3 regions of the Leisingera sp. S232 genome follow, and region 2 is predicted to be linked to each of the others. Evidence: riboswitches for the same ligand, from Rfam matches in the RefSeq annotation. Region 2 holds a riboswitch; each other region holds the start of a gene.
The links. Region 2 has a riboswitch for cobalamin ahead of ACP151_RS06930 (DUF1636 family protein). Riboswitches for the same ligand answer to the same signal wherever they lie in the genome.
Positions count from the first base shown of each region.

Region 1: linked by a shared signal. The riboswitch ahead of ACP151_RS13285 (DUF4198 domain-containing protein) and the one ahead of ACP151_RS06930 (DUF1636 family protein) in region 2 are both predicted to bind cobalamin.
Region 3: linked by a shared signal. The riboswitch ahead of ACP151_RS09535 (ABC transporter substrate-binding protein) and the one ahead of ACP151_RS06930 (DUF1636 family protein) in region 2 are both predicted to bind cobalamin.

Region 1 is NZ_JBNAFX010000021.1:8,620-13,931, forward strand. It holds gene ACP151_RS13275 (cobalt ABC transporter permease) at 1-344, opposite strand, end outside; gene cbiM (cobalt transporter CbiM) at 341-961, opposite strand; gene ACP151_RS13285 (DUF4198 domain-containing protein) at 972-1,757, opposite strand; cobalamin riboswitch at 1,901-2,115, opposite strand; gene ACP151_RS13290 (DksA/TraR family C4-type zinc finger protein) at 2,519-2,788, opposite strand; gene rpoH (RNA polymerase sigma factor RpoH) at 3,303-4,199, opposite strand; gene ACP151_RS13300 (RluA family pseudouridine synthase) at 4,361-5,312, opposite strand, start outside.
Region 2 is NZ_JBNAFX010000006.1:128,067-133,378, reverse strand. It holds gene ACP151_RS06945 (DeoR/GlpR family DNA-binding transcription regulator) at 1-650, shown strand, start outside; gene glpD (glycerol-3-phosphate dehydrogenase) at 643-2,235, shown strand; gene cobO (cob(I)yrinic acid a,c-diamide adenosyltransferase) at 2,461-3,096, opposite strand; cobalamin riboswitch at 3,149-3,353, shown strand; gene ACP151_RS06930 (DUF1636 family protein) at 3,451-3,861, shown strand; gene cobW (cobalamin biosynthesis protein CobW) at 3,864-4,898, shown strand; gene cobN (cobaltochelatase subunit CobN) at 5,052-5,312, shown strand, end outside.
Region 3 is NZ_JBNAFX010000011.1:85,934-91,245, reverse strand. It holds gene ACP151_RS09540 (chemotaxis protein CheW) at 1-1,508, shown strand, start outside; cobalamin riboswitch at 1,735-1,925, shown strand; gene ACP151_RS09535 (ABC transporter substrate-binding protein) at 2,067-3,077, shown strand; gene ACP151_RS09530 (FecCD family ABC transporter permease) at 3,074-4,123, shown strand; partial or broken gene ACP151_RS09525 (ABC transporter ATP-binding protein) at 4,120-4,630, shown strand; gene ACP151_RS09520 (LysR family transcriptional regulator) at 4,921-5,312, opposite strand, start outside.

The sequences.
Region 1 (5,312 bases), on a different contig from region 2:
GGGGGCGCTGTGCCGGGGCTTTGTCCCAGAATTTCTGCAACCTCGGCGGCGTCCATGACGGCCTCTGCAACATGACCGGCACCAAGATCGCCGCGAAAGATATGCGTCACAGGTTCAGAGGGGGTGAACAGGAAGAAACCGTCGGCATCAGTCGTTGTGTCGCCCAGTTTTCCGCCAGCTTCGTCAAAAACCTCGATCAGCAAGTCCGGAGCCATTTCGCCATTGGAAAAGCCGACTTCGCCCTCGATGTCTGATCCAGAAGGAAACACAGAAGAAATCACATTGTGCGCCAGTGCAGGCAAAGGCGCCAGCAGTGCAACGACCAGAACGCAGAAGCGGATCATGCCAGGCTTCCTTTCTTTGTGTCAGCAAACAGTTCGGGCTTCACCCGCCGGGCAAGGAAAATGGCGGCGCCGGACAAAAGCGCCTCGATCAACATCACTGGGATATGGGAAAAGAACACAAGCTTGGCGGCAAGAATGAATTCGTCACCAGACAGCATCAGCGATACTGCAACAGCAAGAGTCGTGAGGGCAATTGCCACACCGCCGCCAATGCCTCCCCAGATCGCCCCCTGCAGCGGCGAGCCACGGGCCACCAGTGGCCGGAACATCAGGCCGACCAGAACTGCAGGCAAGGCAATGTTCACGGCGTTTACGCCCAGCACTGTCAGCCCGCCAAAGCCGAAGAAAACCGCCTGCAGCAACAGGCCGACAAACAGGGCCGGGAACGCGGCCCAGCCCAGCACCAGCCCAGCCAGCCCGTTCAGGATCAGATGAACCGAACTGGGGCCGATCGGCACATGGATCAGCGAAGCGACAAAGAAACTGGCCGAAAGCACCCCTGCCGCCGGAATACGTTCCAGCGGCAGTTTACGCAGACCCATAGCAACACCGCCGACGGCGGCAATCGCGCCGCCGATGACAACCGGGTTCGACAGTGCGCCGTCTACGATATGCATCGGTCTACTTTCACTTCAGCTCTTCAGCGTGGATCCACAGCACTGCATCCTGGCTAAGCTCCTTGCCTTCGTGTTCCGTCGCCGGACCGGAGCCCAGAGCGGCAAAGCCCCAGTAACCCGCTCTCGGAATCCCAAAAGAGAACACGCCGTTTTGATCGGCAATGGCCACAATCGCTCCGCCCGGCATCTCACCAACGGTGGGGCTGGTGGTGGCAAACTTGTCGAGATCAGGCTCAGCCGCCATAAATTCGATTTCAATCTCGGCACCCGGAACCGGTTTGCCGTCAGCCAGAACCTGACCAGAGAACGTGGACCCCACAATGACGTTGTAAGGCTTGTTCAGCGGCAGGATTTCGGTGTCCAGGCCAACCGGCTGATCCCAATCAGACGGCAGCGTGTTGCGGTTCAGCACGACCTTGGCAATCTGCTGGATGTAGATGTCTTCGCTTTCCTCGTAATAAGGCGCGGGCACAGTCACCACAACATAGTCGCCGGAGCGTTTCACCGGCACCGAGGCCTTATAGGCCGAGGCTTCGTTCTCAACTCCTTTGAAGGTGGCTGGCTCCAGACGATCCGACAGGTCAATCTTCTCGCCCTTGTGGATCATGAAGAATTCTTCCGGCTTGCCCATATCCATCGCATGGCCATTGGCCATCGGGTGCCAGAACACCAGCCCCATCGGCACATCGCCAGGTTTTTCGATCAGCGCTTGCTCAGTGTAGTTCAGCTGGAAATGCGCCGACGCAGCAGTCGGCAGGGAAACGGCCAGAGCTGCGGCCAGGTAGTTCAGTTTCATTTCGTCCTCATTCAACGACGCAGGCGCACCTGCAATCAGGAATGAACAACGGGGAGTAGTGGCACGGGATCGCCTGAACGACAGTCGCGCCAGACGCGCACCCCGGCGTCCGGTGGAAAAGACCCGATTCTCCGCAGACGGAGTCTCGGCCCTCGTGTCCGGCAGGTCTCCTGACTCGCGGGTCTCGGTTCCGCTGGCCTTCCCGGGACATGTCCCAGTGGCGTTTTCAGCGTCACTCACCGCTCACAGTTGCGGGGGCAGTCACGGATTTGGTCCCTTTTGGGTACGCCGCACCGTGTTCCCTATTTCTTCCGCTGCGCATTGAAACACTCGCGGAACCGGTCACTCTGGCTGAATGTCAAACCGCCTATTCTGTGTCAAGAGAATCCTATTCTATTCACCTGACCGCTGCCTTCCATAGTTTTGCCTGTCTGGCTGTTCCGCCCGATGTTTCGCCGCCTGTGCCGCAACAACTGCTGTCAGAGGAACAACATCAAGTCGCGGTGCATCCCCCAGTTCACTTTGCCGGTTCTGTTGCTGGCGGCGCCAAACTTCACCGTGGTCGATTAATGGGATGATGGGCTGTGCAGACAGCTATCTGCACATGGGTCATCCGTCGCTTGACCGGCTGAAGTAGGTAAACTGGCACAGGTTATGGGACTATGCCTTGGGCTGGCTGGACCGCCTGCTGTCGGTACCCCGTTTTTCCTGCCTGAAAATGCGGCTGCCAGATGAACTGACACCACCCAACGGACACACCACTATTTCAGCTGGCTGTCCTTGGAGCCGCGCCGGTTGATGCCTGCGCGCGCCTGGCGGACTCCATCGCGTTCTTGCTGACAGTCAAGGCACAGCTTAACGCCGGGAATTGCAATGCGGCGCTTTTCCGGGATTGGCTCCTCGCATTCGGCACAATGGGTCAGGCTTTCGCCCATGGGGCGTTTCTGCGCCTTCAGCCGCGCCAGTTCATCATTGATCGAAGCTTCGATCTGCTCGGTCACTGCGCCGTCCTGCGCCCAGCCGCCTGCCATGGTCCTTCCTCCTGTGCCAGAGGCGAGATTTTAGGGACGTCGAGGCCAGCTGACCAGTGGCAACCGACGGCAATTTCCGAGTAATTCTGTCAACTATTTGATTTTGTTGAACTTTTCGTTGACCACCCTGCCACTGGCCGCTACATAGAATACAGAATTTGCACGCAAGCCAGAATCACCGGCCGCAAGCAGCCAGCGCTCCAGCCCCCCCACAGGGCAGCCAGACAGCTCGCTACGCCAGCAACCAAAGTGATTTCAGCCAGCCGCACAATGATGAGCGGACCACCAGCCAGCACTTCTGCCAGCTCTCCGCCGCGCACCCAGCAATGCGCCAGGCCCGCGCCAGGCAGATCTCCCCGCAAGCACTTGCCAGCAAGGAAGGTCAGCACATCTGACCGAATGTTTCGCGTGCGAAACATTGCGGCAGAAGCACTGCCGTAACACCAGCGTCATTGTCAGAAGCAAAAAAAGCGGTGCAATGCACCGCCCTTCCCTTTGCTGCCGCCCCCTGAGATCAGGCGCCGTTCAGCATCCCTTTGTCCATCGCCAGGTCGCGCATCTTCTTCTGAAGCTTCTCAAACGCCCTGACTTCGATCTGCCGGATACGCTCGCGGCTGACATTGTACTGGGTGCTCAGCTCCTCCAGCGTGACGGCCTGATCCATCAGGCGGCGCTGGGTCAGGATGTCTTTCTCGCGATCGTTCAGCACGTCCAGCGCCTCGACCAGCAACTCGCGGCGGGCCTCCAGTTCATCACGGGCCTCATAGTCGCCAGCCTGGTCAGCGTCCTCGTCCTCCAGCCAGTCCTGCCATTGCATCGTGCCTTCGCCCTCTGAGCCGACGGTGGCATTCAGGGACGCATCCCCGCCGGACATGCGGCGGTTCATCGAGATCACCTCGTCCTCAGTCACGCCAAGGTCGTAGGCAATCCGCGCGACATTCTCGGGGCGCAGGTCGCCATCTTCCAGCGCGCCGATGCGGGCCTTGGCCTTGCGCAGATTGAAAAACAGCTTCTTCTGCGCTGAGGTGGTGCCGAGTTTCACCAGCGACCAGGACCGCAGGATATATTCTTGGATCGAGGCACGGATCCACCACATGGCATAAGTTGCCAGACGGAAGCCCTTTTCGGGGTCAAAACGTTTCACCGCCTGCATCAGGCCAACGTTCGCTTCTGAGATCACTTCGGCCTGCGGCAGGCCATAGCCGCGGTAGCCCATGGCAATCTTGGCCGCGAGCCGCAGATGGGAAGTCACCATCTGATGCGCAGACTTTGCGTCCTGCTCCTCGACCCAGCGCTTGGCCAGCATGTATTCTTCTTCCGGCTCCAGCAGCGGAAACTTGCGGATTTCCTGGAGATACCGGTTCAGGCCGCCTTCGGGCGTCGGGGCAGGCAGGTTTGCATAATTCGCCATATTAAAGTGTCCCTCCCAAATGTATAAGGACTTAACATTAGCGCATATGTGATAGCGCTAAGCCCTTTTCAAGGACCGCTTATGGAATTCTTGTATGTTAGCCCGATGATACCGGTCTGTGAATTGCATCACAGGCTGGAACACGCTTATTTGCTGGCAATTTACTGACGCAGTGCGGCCAGCAACTGCGCCATGTCCTGCGGCAGCGGCGCCTCAAACCTGAGCGGCGCGCCCGTCACCGGGTGATTGAACCCCAGAACAGCAGCATGCAGCGCCTGGCGCGGGAAAGCCTGCACCGCCGCCTGTGCGGCTTCGTTCAGAGCCTTGCTTGCCAGTTTGCGGCGACCACCATAGGTGGGGTCACCGATCAACCCATGGCCGGCATGGGCCATATGCACCCGGATTTGATGGGTGCGGCCGGTTTCCAGCCAGCATTCGATCAACGCTGCACAGGACGGATTACCGAACCCCTCCACGATGCGGGCACGCGTTACCGCATGACGACCACCCTGAAACAGCACGGCCTGGCGCTGGCGGTCCGTCTTGTGGCGGGCCAGCTGGGTGGTGAGCTTGAGGATATTGCCCGGCTCAAAACTGGCACCTCTAACGCCGCGCAGGCGGGGATCGTTTCCATCCGGCACCCCATAGCAGATTGCCTGATAATAGCGCTCCACCGTGTGTTTCTCGAACTGCACGGCTAGCCCCTGGTGGGCAGCATCGGACTTGGCCACAACCAGCAGACCGCTGGTCTCCTTGTCGATCCGGTGCACAATGCCGGGACGCTTCACGCCGCCGACACCAGACAAGTTGCCACCGAAATGGTGCAAAAGCGCATTGACCAATGTGCCCGACGGCGAACCCGGCGCCGGGTGCACCACCATGCCTGCAGGTTTATTGATGACAATGAGATCGTCGTCCTCGAACAGGATCTCCAGCGGGATGTCTTCGGGGCCGATGTGGCTGTCCTCGGCCTCTTCGACTTGGATGGCGATCTGCGCGCCCTCTTCAACCTTGGCCTTGGCGTCCTGCACCACAGTGCCATCCACAGTCAGTGCACCCTCTTCGATCAAACGCGCCAGTCGGGTGCGCGACAGCGACGCCTCCTCTGGCACA
Region 2 (5,312 bases):
GCGGCGCACTGTCGCGCGTACATGGAGGGGCCGTTCGCCTAAGCTCTGCCGCCAGCCAGGGCTACGAGGACCGGCGCAAGCTGAACGCTGGCAACAAACTGGCGATGGCTGCTCTGGCGGCAGAGCTGGTCCCCGACAACTGCTCGCTCTCTCTCAACATCGGCACGTCCACTGAACAGGTTGCCCGGGCGTTGTCCGGCCACAGCGGCCTCACAGTCATTTCCAACAATATTAACATTATCAACATGATGATGGGCCATCAGGCCAAGGAATTGATCCTGGCAGGCGGCACTGTTCGGCAAAGTGACGGCGCCATCGTGGGGGAGGACGCGGTGGATTTCTTTGCCCGATACAAGGTGGATTTCGCCGTCATCGGAGCCTCGGCGCTGGATGCCGACGGCGCGGTGATGGACCACGACGCCCGCGAGGTTTCAGTCGCCCGTGCCATCCTGAAAAATGCCCGCCAACGGGTGCTGGTCTGCGATGGCAGCAAGTTCACCCGCTCTGCTCCGGTGCGGATCTGTGACGTTGCGGATTTGGACGTGGTGATCACCGACCGTCCCGTGCCGGAAGATTTTGCCAAGGCCGCACAGGCCGCCGGCACCCGTATCCTGACCGCAGGAAAAAACGAAAGCAGCGAAAATGACTGACACGCCCATATCGGATCTTTTCATCATCGGCGGCGGCATCAATGGCTGCGGCATAGCCCGCGACGCAGCGGGTCGTGGCCTGTCGGTGACCCTGGCCGAGATGAACGATCTGGCCTCCGCCACCTCCTCTGCCTCCACCAAACTGTTCCACGGCGGCCTACGCTATCTCGAATACTTCGAGTTCCGGCTGGTGCGCGAAGCATTGATCGAACGCGAGGTGCTGCTCAAGGCGATGCCGCATATCTCCTGGCCGATGCGGTTTGTGCTGCCGTTCCACAGGGACATGCGGTTCGACAGCGAGACACCAACCTCAAAACTTTTGACAACCCTCATGCCCTGGATGAAAGGACGCCGCCCGGCCTGGCTGATCCGGCTGGGGCTGTTTCTATACGACTCTCTAGGTAAGCGCGGCATTCTGCCCGGAACCGCGAAACTGGATTTGGCCGCCGACCCGGCAGGACGGCCGCTGAAAGACATGTTCAAAACCGCCTTTGAATATTCCGACTGCTGGATCGAGGACGCCCGGCTGGTGGTGCTGAACGCCCGCGATGCACAGGCCCGCGGCGCCGAAATCCTGACCCGGACCGAAGTGCTGTCAGCCGTGCGCCACTCTGATCACTGGATTGTCACGGTGAAGGATCACGCCACTGACCTGGAACAAGAACACCGGGCCAAGATGCTGGTCAACGCAGCCGGGCCTTGGGTCGCCGATGTGCTGAAACAAAAACTGGGTCAGAACAGCCGTGAAAATGTCCGGCTGGTGCGTGGCAGCCATATCGTTGTGCCGAAACTGTTCGACCATGGCCGCTGCTACTTCTTTCAAGGTACTGACGGGCGGATCATCTTTGCCATTCCTTACGAGGAAGACTTCACCCTGATCGGCACCACCGACGCCGACCACCCGGATCCGGACACAGCACCGGAATGCACTGCGGCAGAGCAGGACTATCTGATTGATTTCGCGTCCGGATATTTCAATCAACCGCTCACGCGCGAAGACATTGTCTGGACCTATTCCGGCGTGCGCCCGCTTTATGACGACGGTGCCAGCTCAGCCACCGCAGCGACTCGCGAATATGTTCTGACACTGGATCAGGCGCAGGCACCGCTGCTGAATGTCTTCGGCGGCAAGATCACCACCTACCGCAAGCTGGCCGAGGCGGCACTTGCAAAGATCGGCAAAGTGTTCCCGCAATTGCCTGCGGACTGGACGGCAGGTGCTGCCCTGCCCGGTGGCGACTTCGCGGTGGCAGATGTAGACAAGCTGCGCAGCGCGCTGGCGGTGGAGTATCCATTCCTCACCCCCTACTGGACCCGCCGCCTGATCCGCGCCTACGGCACCGAGTCCTGGGACGTGCTGGGCACAGCCAAATCCGCAGAGGACCTGGGCCGGAACTTCGGCGCGACCATCACCGCGCGGGAACTGGATTGGGCCATTGCCCGCGAATGGGTACGCTCCGGCGAAGATTACCTGTGGCGGCGCACCAAACTAGGCCTGCGGCTGGATGATGCACAGCGCGCGGCGGTCGATACCTACATCAGCGAGAAGACCGCCCGCACGGCATCATCAGCCCGCCCCCGATGACAGTCCGGACATCATAGACCGAGGCACTCCCGCCCCTTTTCAATGAATCAGAGATTCCCTGAAAAGCGTTGGGGGGGGGGGGGGGGGGGGGGGGGGGGGGGGGGGGGGGGGGGGGGGGGGGGGGGGGGGGGGGGGGGGGGCGGGCCCCCCCCCCCCCGCCCCCCGGCGATTTGCAAAGCAAAGCGCAAAACCTCAGGCCTGCTCAAGATTGCGATCTGAAAGGGGTTAGAACTCCACCCCTTTCTGCGCCTTCACCCCTGCACGGAACGGGTGCTTGATCTGGCCCATCTCAGTCACCAGATCCGCGATCTCGATCAGCTCTTCCTTGGCGTTCCGGCCTGTCAGCACCACATGCGTCATCGGCGGCTTCTGCTCCACCAGAAACTCCAGCACCTCATCCAGGTCCAGATACTCATAGCGCAGCGCGATATTGATCTCGTCGAGCAAAACCATGGTGTTTTTCTCGTCCAGGATCATCTCCTTGGCCTTCTCCCAGCCTTTTTGCGCGGCAGCGATGTCGCGGGCCTTGTCCTGGGTTTCCCAGGTAAAGCCTTCCCCCATCGCATAGAACTGACACAGATCGCTGAAGTTTTCCTCGATCAGCGTCCGTTCGCCAGTTTGCCAGGCGCCCTTGATGAACTGCACCACCGCAGATGGCATCCCATGGGCAATACAGCGCATAATCATGCCAAAGCCGGACGAAGACTTACCCTTGCCCGGCCCGGTATGGACGATGATCAGGCCTTTCTCGCCCTCCTTGGTTTTCATCATCCGGTCGCGCGCGGCCTTCTTCTTGGCCATTTTGGACGCGTGACGGGCGGCTTCATCCTCCGAGATGCCGGTTTCAGACTTTTCACTCATGGTGTGCTCCAGCTGTTTGCCCCCATGTCTTGACAAAGAAGCCCGCCATAGCGCAAGGGGGGTCAGCTGGTTCCTGTGAAAACAGGCGAAGAGGGAATGTGAAGGCCTGCCAAGGCTCAAGCACAGCCGCCCCCGCGACCGTGACCGGATGAGGCCGCCATGCCACTGGGAGAACACCCGGGAAGGCAGGATAGCCAGCAAGGCCCCGCGCCTTGGCATCCGCAAGCCGGGAGACCTGCCAGCGACGATGAGATCAACGGGCAGACGGGGTGTTCTGCAACCGGTTGAGGAGCTGGCACGAGACAGCTCCTTTCTGGCCATCCCACAAGCCCAGCCGCGACAGGAGACGCGAAGATGGCTGACGAAATGGCGGACAATGCTGCCCGCACCCCGGGACCGGTCACCCTGACCGTATGCCTGACCTGCCGGAACGAAGGTGCCGACCCCGAGGCGACCCGCCCGGGCACCCTGCTGCATGATGCACTGAAAGAGGCCGGCATGCCCGAGGGCGTGACCCTCCGCGGCGTCAAATGCCTGTCGGCCTGCTCGCGCAGCTGCACCGTGCTGCTGACCGGCGGCGAGGAACGCTGGAGCTACGTCTACGGCGACATGGACCCGGACGTGCATATCCCAGAGATTCTCGCAGGCACCGCCGCCTATGCTGCCACCGCCGACGGCCTTGTGCCCTGGCGCGAGCGCCCCACAGCTTTCCGCAAACAATCCGTTGCCCGCATCCCGCCGGCCGCCTTCCCTTCCGAGGAGTAATCATGAGCGATCTCAACAAGATCCCCGTCACCGTCATCACCGGCTTTCTCGGCGCGGGCAAAACCACGCTGATCCGCCATCTGATGCAGAACCCGCAAGGCAAACGGCTGGCTGTTGTGGTGAATGAATTCGGCACCGCCGGCGTCGACGGCGACATCCTGAAATCCTGCGCCGATGAAAACTGCCCGGCGGAAAACATCATGGAACTGGCCAACGGCTGCATCTGCTGCACCGTGGCCGATGACTTCATCCCCACCATCGAACAGCTGATGGAGCTGCCGGAAAAACCCGACCACATCGTGATCGAAACCTCTGGCCTCGCCCTGCCCAAGCCGCTGCTGAAGGCCTTCGACTGGCCCGCGATCCGTTCGCGCATCACAGTCGACGGCGTGATTGCGCTGGCCGATGCCGAAGCAGTTGCCAAGGGCCAGTTCGCCCCCGATCTGGACGCCGTGCAGGCCCAGCGCGAAGCGGATGACAGCATCGACCATGAAACCCCGCTCAGCGAAGTCTTCGAAGACCAGATTTCCTGCGCCGACATCGTGCTTCTGTCCAAGGCCGACCTGGCCGGAGACGCAGGCGTCGAAAAAGCCCGCACAGTGATCGAGGCCGAAGCCCCCCGCAAGCTGCCGATCCTGCCGATGAGCGAAGGTGTGATTGACCCGCGCATTATCCTGGGTCTGGAAGCGGCCGCCGAAGACGACCTCGACGCCCGCCCCAGCCATCACGACGGCCATCACGACCACGAACACGACGATTTTGAAAGCATCGTTGTCGAAATGGGCGAAGTATCCGATCCGGAATCGCTGCAGAATGCCATCGTGAAACTCGCCCGCGAACGCAATATCCTGCGCGTCAAAGGCTATGTCGCGGTGGAGGGAAAACCGATGCGGATGCTGGTTCAGGCCGTGGGTGAGCGCCTGCGCGCGCAATATGATCAGCCCTGGGGCGCGCAGCCGCGCAAGACTGCCCTGGTGGTTATCGCCGAGCATGACGATATCGACGAACAGGCGATCCGCGCCGAGCTGGGGGCCTAAGCTGATGCCCCTGACCCGTAACCTTCATGAGCGGAAAGGATCGCGCCCGTTCCGGGGTGGGCGCAATCGCGCCCGCCCATCGGAGCGGGTCGGGCGCGATCCGGGGCTTGCGCCCCGGGACACCGTTTTGCTGGCCGGGAAAGGCAGAAACTGATGCACGTCGTCTTCCGCGAAAGCCACGGCCTTGACGAGACCGACACCCCGCAGGATCTGGGACAGACCCCTGCGGACCTTGTGGTGTTGTCTTTCTCCGACAGCGACCTTGGTGCCTTTGCCGCAGGCTGGCACCGGGCAGACGGCAAGCTACCCAGCCTCAGGGTTGCCAACCTCGTCGCGCTGAAACACCCGCTCTCCGTCGACGTCTACGCGGAACAGACACTTGAGGGCGCCAAGGGCGTCCTTGTCCGTCTCATC
Region 3 (5,312 bases), on a different contig from region 2:
AGAGTATTTCCGCGGCGCCGGGCGGCAGTGCGAAACAGGTGCAGGCGGACAAATATGGCTCTTTTTTTATAGCCGACAGCGAATTTGCAATCTCCGTTTCTGCCCTCCACGAGATTGTCAACGAACCGGAGGAAATTTCACCGGTGCCGCTTGCGCCGCCTTTTATGCTGGGCCTATTCAACCTCCGGGGCATGATTATTCCTGTGATTGAATTGCGCAAATTGCTGGAATTTCCGGAGGATAAGGATCCAGGACCACGAAAAGTCGCCATCATTGAACATGGCGAACATTGTATTGGCCTGCTTTTTGACAGAACCGGTGAGGTCCTGAATGGGAAAGGTGTGGCGCGGGTGGATTTCCGGCCCAACGGCGAGGGCATCAAGGATGTCGTCGTCGACGGGGTGCTGAAATTCGATAGCGGTGAAAGACTGGTGCAGATCCTTGATCCGCACGAATTGCTGAACCTGGAGCAATTGCCGAGAGCAGACAATACCTCCGGTAGGGAGACCGTAAAACAAAGTCGGGGCAAGAAGCTTGCCTGTGTGTCTTTCCAAACCGGGCACACGACCTGCGCAGTTGATCTTCGCTACGTGAAAGAAGTCAGAACAGTTCCCAAGCTGGAGCAATCGTTGCTGACAGGGGGGAACGTAATTGGCACCACGAACCTGCGTGGCGTTATTCTGCCCATCATAGATTTCCGTGGTTTCATGGGCGATGAAGCAAAGTTTACCCTTGGGGCCACTGTGCCAAAGGACCGGCGGATGCTGGTGATCGAAACCGCAGAGGGACCGGTCGGGCTTATGGTGTTCTCGATTGACAGCATTCTGCCGTATTTCAAGGACGAGATCCTGCCATTTGCAAAACTGGCTCTGCCGCGCGGCGATCTGGTGGATGGGTGCCTGCTTGATAAGAACGATCAGATCGTGATGATGCTGGACCCGGCGAAACTTTCGACAGAGCCGAGCTTTCTGGCTGCGGCAAAATCCTGTCAGGAAGTGTTCCCGCCTGAAGAGGTGGATGATGAGGTCGCTGAACTGGAGGCGCGGGCCAAGCGTCGAACCTTCATCAAGTTCACTTTTGACAGGAAATTTGCTCTCGACACGTCACATGTCAGCGAAGTGATCAATCGGCCACAGGAGCTGCTTGAGCCACCGTTTTCCCTGAGCTTTGTCGAGGGCATCCTGAATTTGCGCGGCGAGTTGATCACATTGTTTAACCCCCGGCTTCTGTATGGTCTGCCACCGGCGCCAGGGCGCAATCAAAAGGTGCTGATATTCAAGCACGGTCAGCAGAAGTTCGGCATTCTGGTGGACACGGTCGATGAGATAATCATCACCACTGAAAACCGTGTCGTTGAGTTGAAATCCATGGATCAGCAAAGTACTTCCAAAAGCATCTCGGAGGATGTTACCGGCTGCTTGCAGCACTCCAACTCGGACGGTGTCTTCGAAACGATAATGATTCTGGATACCAAGGCGCTGGTGGACCGCTGTTTCCACGCCGCATAACAGCGGCTCACGGCCAAGCCGCGGATCAAAGCGCAGAGCCAGCAAAGCAGACGCCGCAGACCGGTGCCAGGGCAGGTCCCGCGCCGGTCGCTGCCCAGGGCGGTGGGGGCATCGCAGCCCGTGTTGGACATGCCATTCTTTAGGTGTTCTACCGGATGAAACCGACCGGGAGACGGAAGATTTTGATGGCCCCGAAGAACTTTTTCTTGCCGCAGCAAAGGCGATGCGCTACGCGCGTTTTGCCGGTCCCGAAAGGGCTAAGAGGGAAGCCGCGGCACCTTGGGTGCTAAACGGAACTGCCCCCGCAACTGTAGGCGGAGAGTGCTGTGCCAGGATGTCACTGGGTCTGGAAACCCGGGAAGACGGCGCAGGCAATGACACGCCAGTCAGGAGACCTGCCGGTGAAAACTGAAGCACACCGGACGGGGTTGTCCGGGGAGGTTGCCGGTAAGATGCTGCTCCGTTCCAGGTGCCGCAATGCGAGGGCTGGACCCTCAGTTTTACCGGTCAATGCCCTTTCACCCGTTCTCCGGTCATTGACACATGGAGATCGAAATCATGTATCTACGTTCCGGCCTGATGGGCCTATTTTTCATTGCTGCCGCACAGGCTGCAACTGCGGATGAAAACTTCCCGCTGACTCTGCAAAACTGCGGCGAAACTGTCACCTTCGAGGCGCCAGTTTCGTCTTCTGTAACGGTCGGCCAGGCCGCTACAGAGGTGCTTTTCGCCCTCGGGTTGGGCGACAAGGTTCTGGGCACTTCGGTTTGGTTCAATGACGTGCTGCCGGAATACGCGGAGGTAAACGCCAAGATCGACCGACTGGCCGACAACGACCCAAGTTTTGAAAGCGTGGTCGCCAAACGTCCGGGCCTGGTTGCGGCGCAATACGAATGGCATGTCGGCCCAGAAGGCGTGGTGGCCAAGCGTGAACAGTTCCACGACCTTGGCATTCCGACCTATGTGATGCCCGCTGATTGCGTTGGCAAGGACAATACCACCGGCGGCGACGGCACCCGAACGCAGATGTTCACCACCGATAGCCTCTATCAGGGCATCGAGGAGCTGGCGGCGATCTTTGGCGAGGCTGAAAAAGGTGCAGAGCTGGTTGCCGACTACAAGGCGCGCGAAGCCGCAGCGGTTGCAAAGGCGCAAGAGGTTGCGCTTACGGATGCGTCTGCCGTGTTCTGGTTCTCCTCTCCGGAAATGGAAAGCGATCCGTTTGTGGCCGGGCAGAAGGGCGCGCCGGGCTACATGATGCAGCAGCTGGGCCTGAAAAATGTCATCGAGACCGACGAGGAATGGCCGACCGTTGGCTGGGAAACTATTGCCAAGGCCAACCCTACGGTGATCGTGATTGCCCGCATGGACCGTCGCCGTTTCGCTGCGGACGACTATCAGAAGAAACTGGAGTTCCTGAACAATGACCCAGTTGCCAGCCAGATGGAGGCTGTGAAGAACGGTCATATCGTGGTGATGGACGCCCAGGCCATGGACGCCACCATCCGCGCCATCCCGGCGCTGGAGGATCTGGCCGCCGAACTCAGCGCGATCGGCAACGGCGCATGAGCGCAGCCGCCGCACTGGCCTGGCAGGGTGTCCGGGGCGCTTGCCTGGCGCTGCCGGTGCTGGCTGCGGCGGTTCTGGCAGGCGCAATGATCGGGGAAACCCCGCTTGCGCCTGATCTTGTGCTGTCTGTTATTGCCAACAAGCTGGCCGGGGCAGGCCTGCCGGTGGATCCGGTGGACCAGGGCATTATCTGGAGCTACCGGCTGCCGCGCGCGCTGGTGGCTGCGGCCTGCGGTGCGGCCTTGGCCGTCTCCGGTGTGGTGCTGCAGGCTTTGCTGCGCAACGCGCTGGCAGACCCTTATATCCTTGGAATTTCGGCAGGGGCGTCAACGGGAGCGGTTGCCGTGACGATCGCGGGTCTTGGCGGCGGCGCCCTGTCCCTCTCTTTCGGGGCTTTCAACGGGGCACTTCTTGCCTTCGGATTTGTTGCCATTCTGGCGCGGGCCGCAGGGGCAGGGAGCAGCCGCGCCGCGGCGGCTCAGATTATCCTGGCAGGCATCGCAGGTTCACAGCTGTTCAATGCACTCACGGCTTTCATCATTGCCAAATCCGCCAATGCCGATCAGGCGCGCGGCATCATGTTCTGGCTTATGGGCAACCTCAGCGGCGTTCGCTGGCCGGATGTCTGGCTGGCGGTGCCGCTGGCGCTGGCTGGCTGGCTCATCTGCCGGTTTCATGCGCGGGCGCTGGATGCTTTCACTTTCGGGAGCGATTCTGCGGCCGCACTTGGCATCCCGGTCCGCCGGGTGCAGGTGGTACTGATCTTTGCCACTGCACTGACCACTGCTGTTATGGTCTCGATCGTTGGATCCATCGGTTTCGTCGGCCTGGTGATCCCGCACGCGGCGCGGTTTCTGGTGGGCCCGGGCCACCGCAGGCTGATGCCTGCTGCGGCGCTGATTGGTGCGGTGTTCCTGATCGCGGCTGACATCGTATCCCGCGTCATTATTCCTGGTCAGGTGTTGCCCATCGGCGTGGTCACCGCATTGATCGGAGCGCCGTCCTTTGCGGTGATACTGGTGCGTGGGCAAAGGGCTGCGCGATGAAGATTGAAGCCCGAAACCTCTCATTTTCCGTGCGTGGCAAATGCCTGCTGGAGGACGTTTCGCTGACAGTGCAGCCAGGCGAGTCACTGGCGCTGGTTGGCCCCAATGGCTCTGGCAAGTCGACCCTGATGCGGCTGCTCTGCGGCCTGGTAAAACCCGTGCAAGGCGACGTGCTGCTGGCAGAGCAGCCATTGGCCCGGCTGACGCGCCGACAGGCCGCCCAGCGGATTGCAATTGTCGAGCAACAAGCAGACACCGCTGAGCGCATTACCGCGCGCTCAGTGGTGGAGCTGGGCCGCATCCCGTGGCTGTCGGCCCTGTCCCCCTGGAGCAGTGAAGACACGCAGCTGGTGGATGATGCGCTTCGCACTGTGGAAATGGAAGGTTTTGCGCAACGGGAATGGGCAACTCTGTCCGGTGGCGAGCGGCAGCGTCTGCACATCGCCCGCGCCCTTGCGCAGCGGCCGGGGCTGTTGCTTCTGGATGAGCCGACGAACCATCTGGACATTCACCATCAGCTTTCAATCCTGAACTGCATCAGGAACTTGAAAGTGACGACCGTGGTGGCGCTGCACGATTTGAACCAGGCTTTGACCTGCGACCGCGTTGCTGTGCTGTCGCAGGGGCGCCTAGTGGCCTTGGGAGCGCCCGACAAAGCGCTGGCGCCCGAAACAGTGAATGATATTTTCGGGATTAAGGCTCGCTGGGTCCGAGATACGGATGGCGGCGCCCCATTTTTGTCCTTTCAACTGGCCTGAAGGTGCAGGCGCCGGCCTGCTGAGCTGAGCCAGAAGCAATCAGCCTGACCTGCCGCCTTGCAGATCGCAGGATTGAATGAAACTGCAGCATTCCTCTGTCAGCACAGCAAAGCGGGAGCGCTCACGCTGATACAGGTACACTTCCCGTTTGTCGGGCAGGTCTGCAATCGGGCGGAACGCAGTTGCCTCTGGCATGAAACGGGCAACGGTTTGCGGCAGAACCGTGACCCATTTTCCGGTCCGGACCATGGTGATCAGCGAGTGAGTATTGTGGATTGTTACGTCGGCATCGCTGCTGGCTTGCACAAAATTCTCATTCCGGATCAGGCTGCATAGGGCATTGCGGACAAACGACGCATCAATCACATCGGCGATTGTGGGGGGCGCGTCCTGGCGAAACAGCGGATGATCCGTCGAGCAGACCAGCCCAA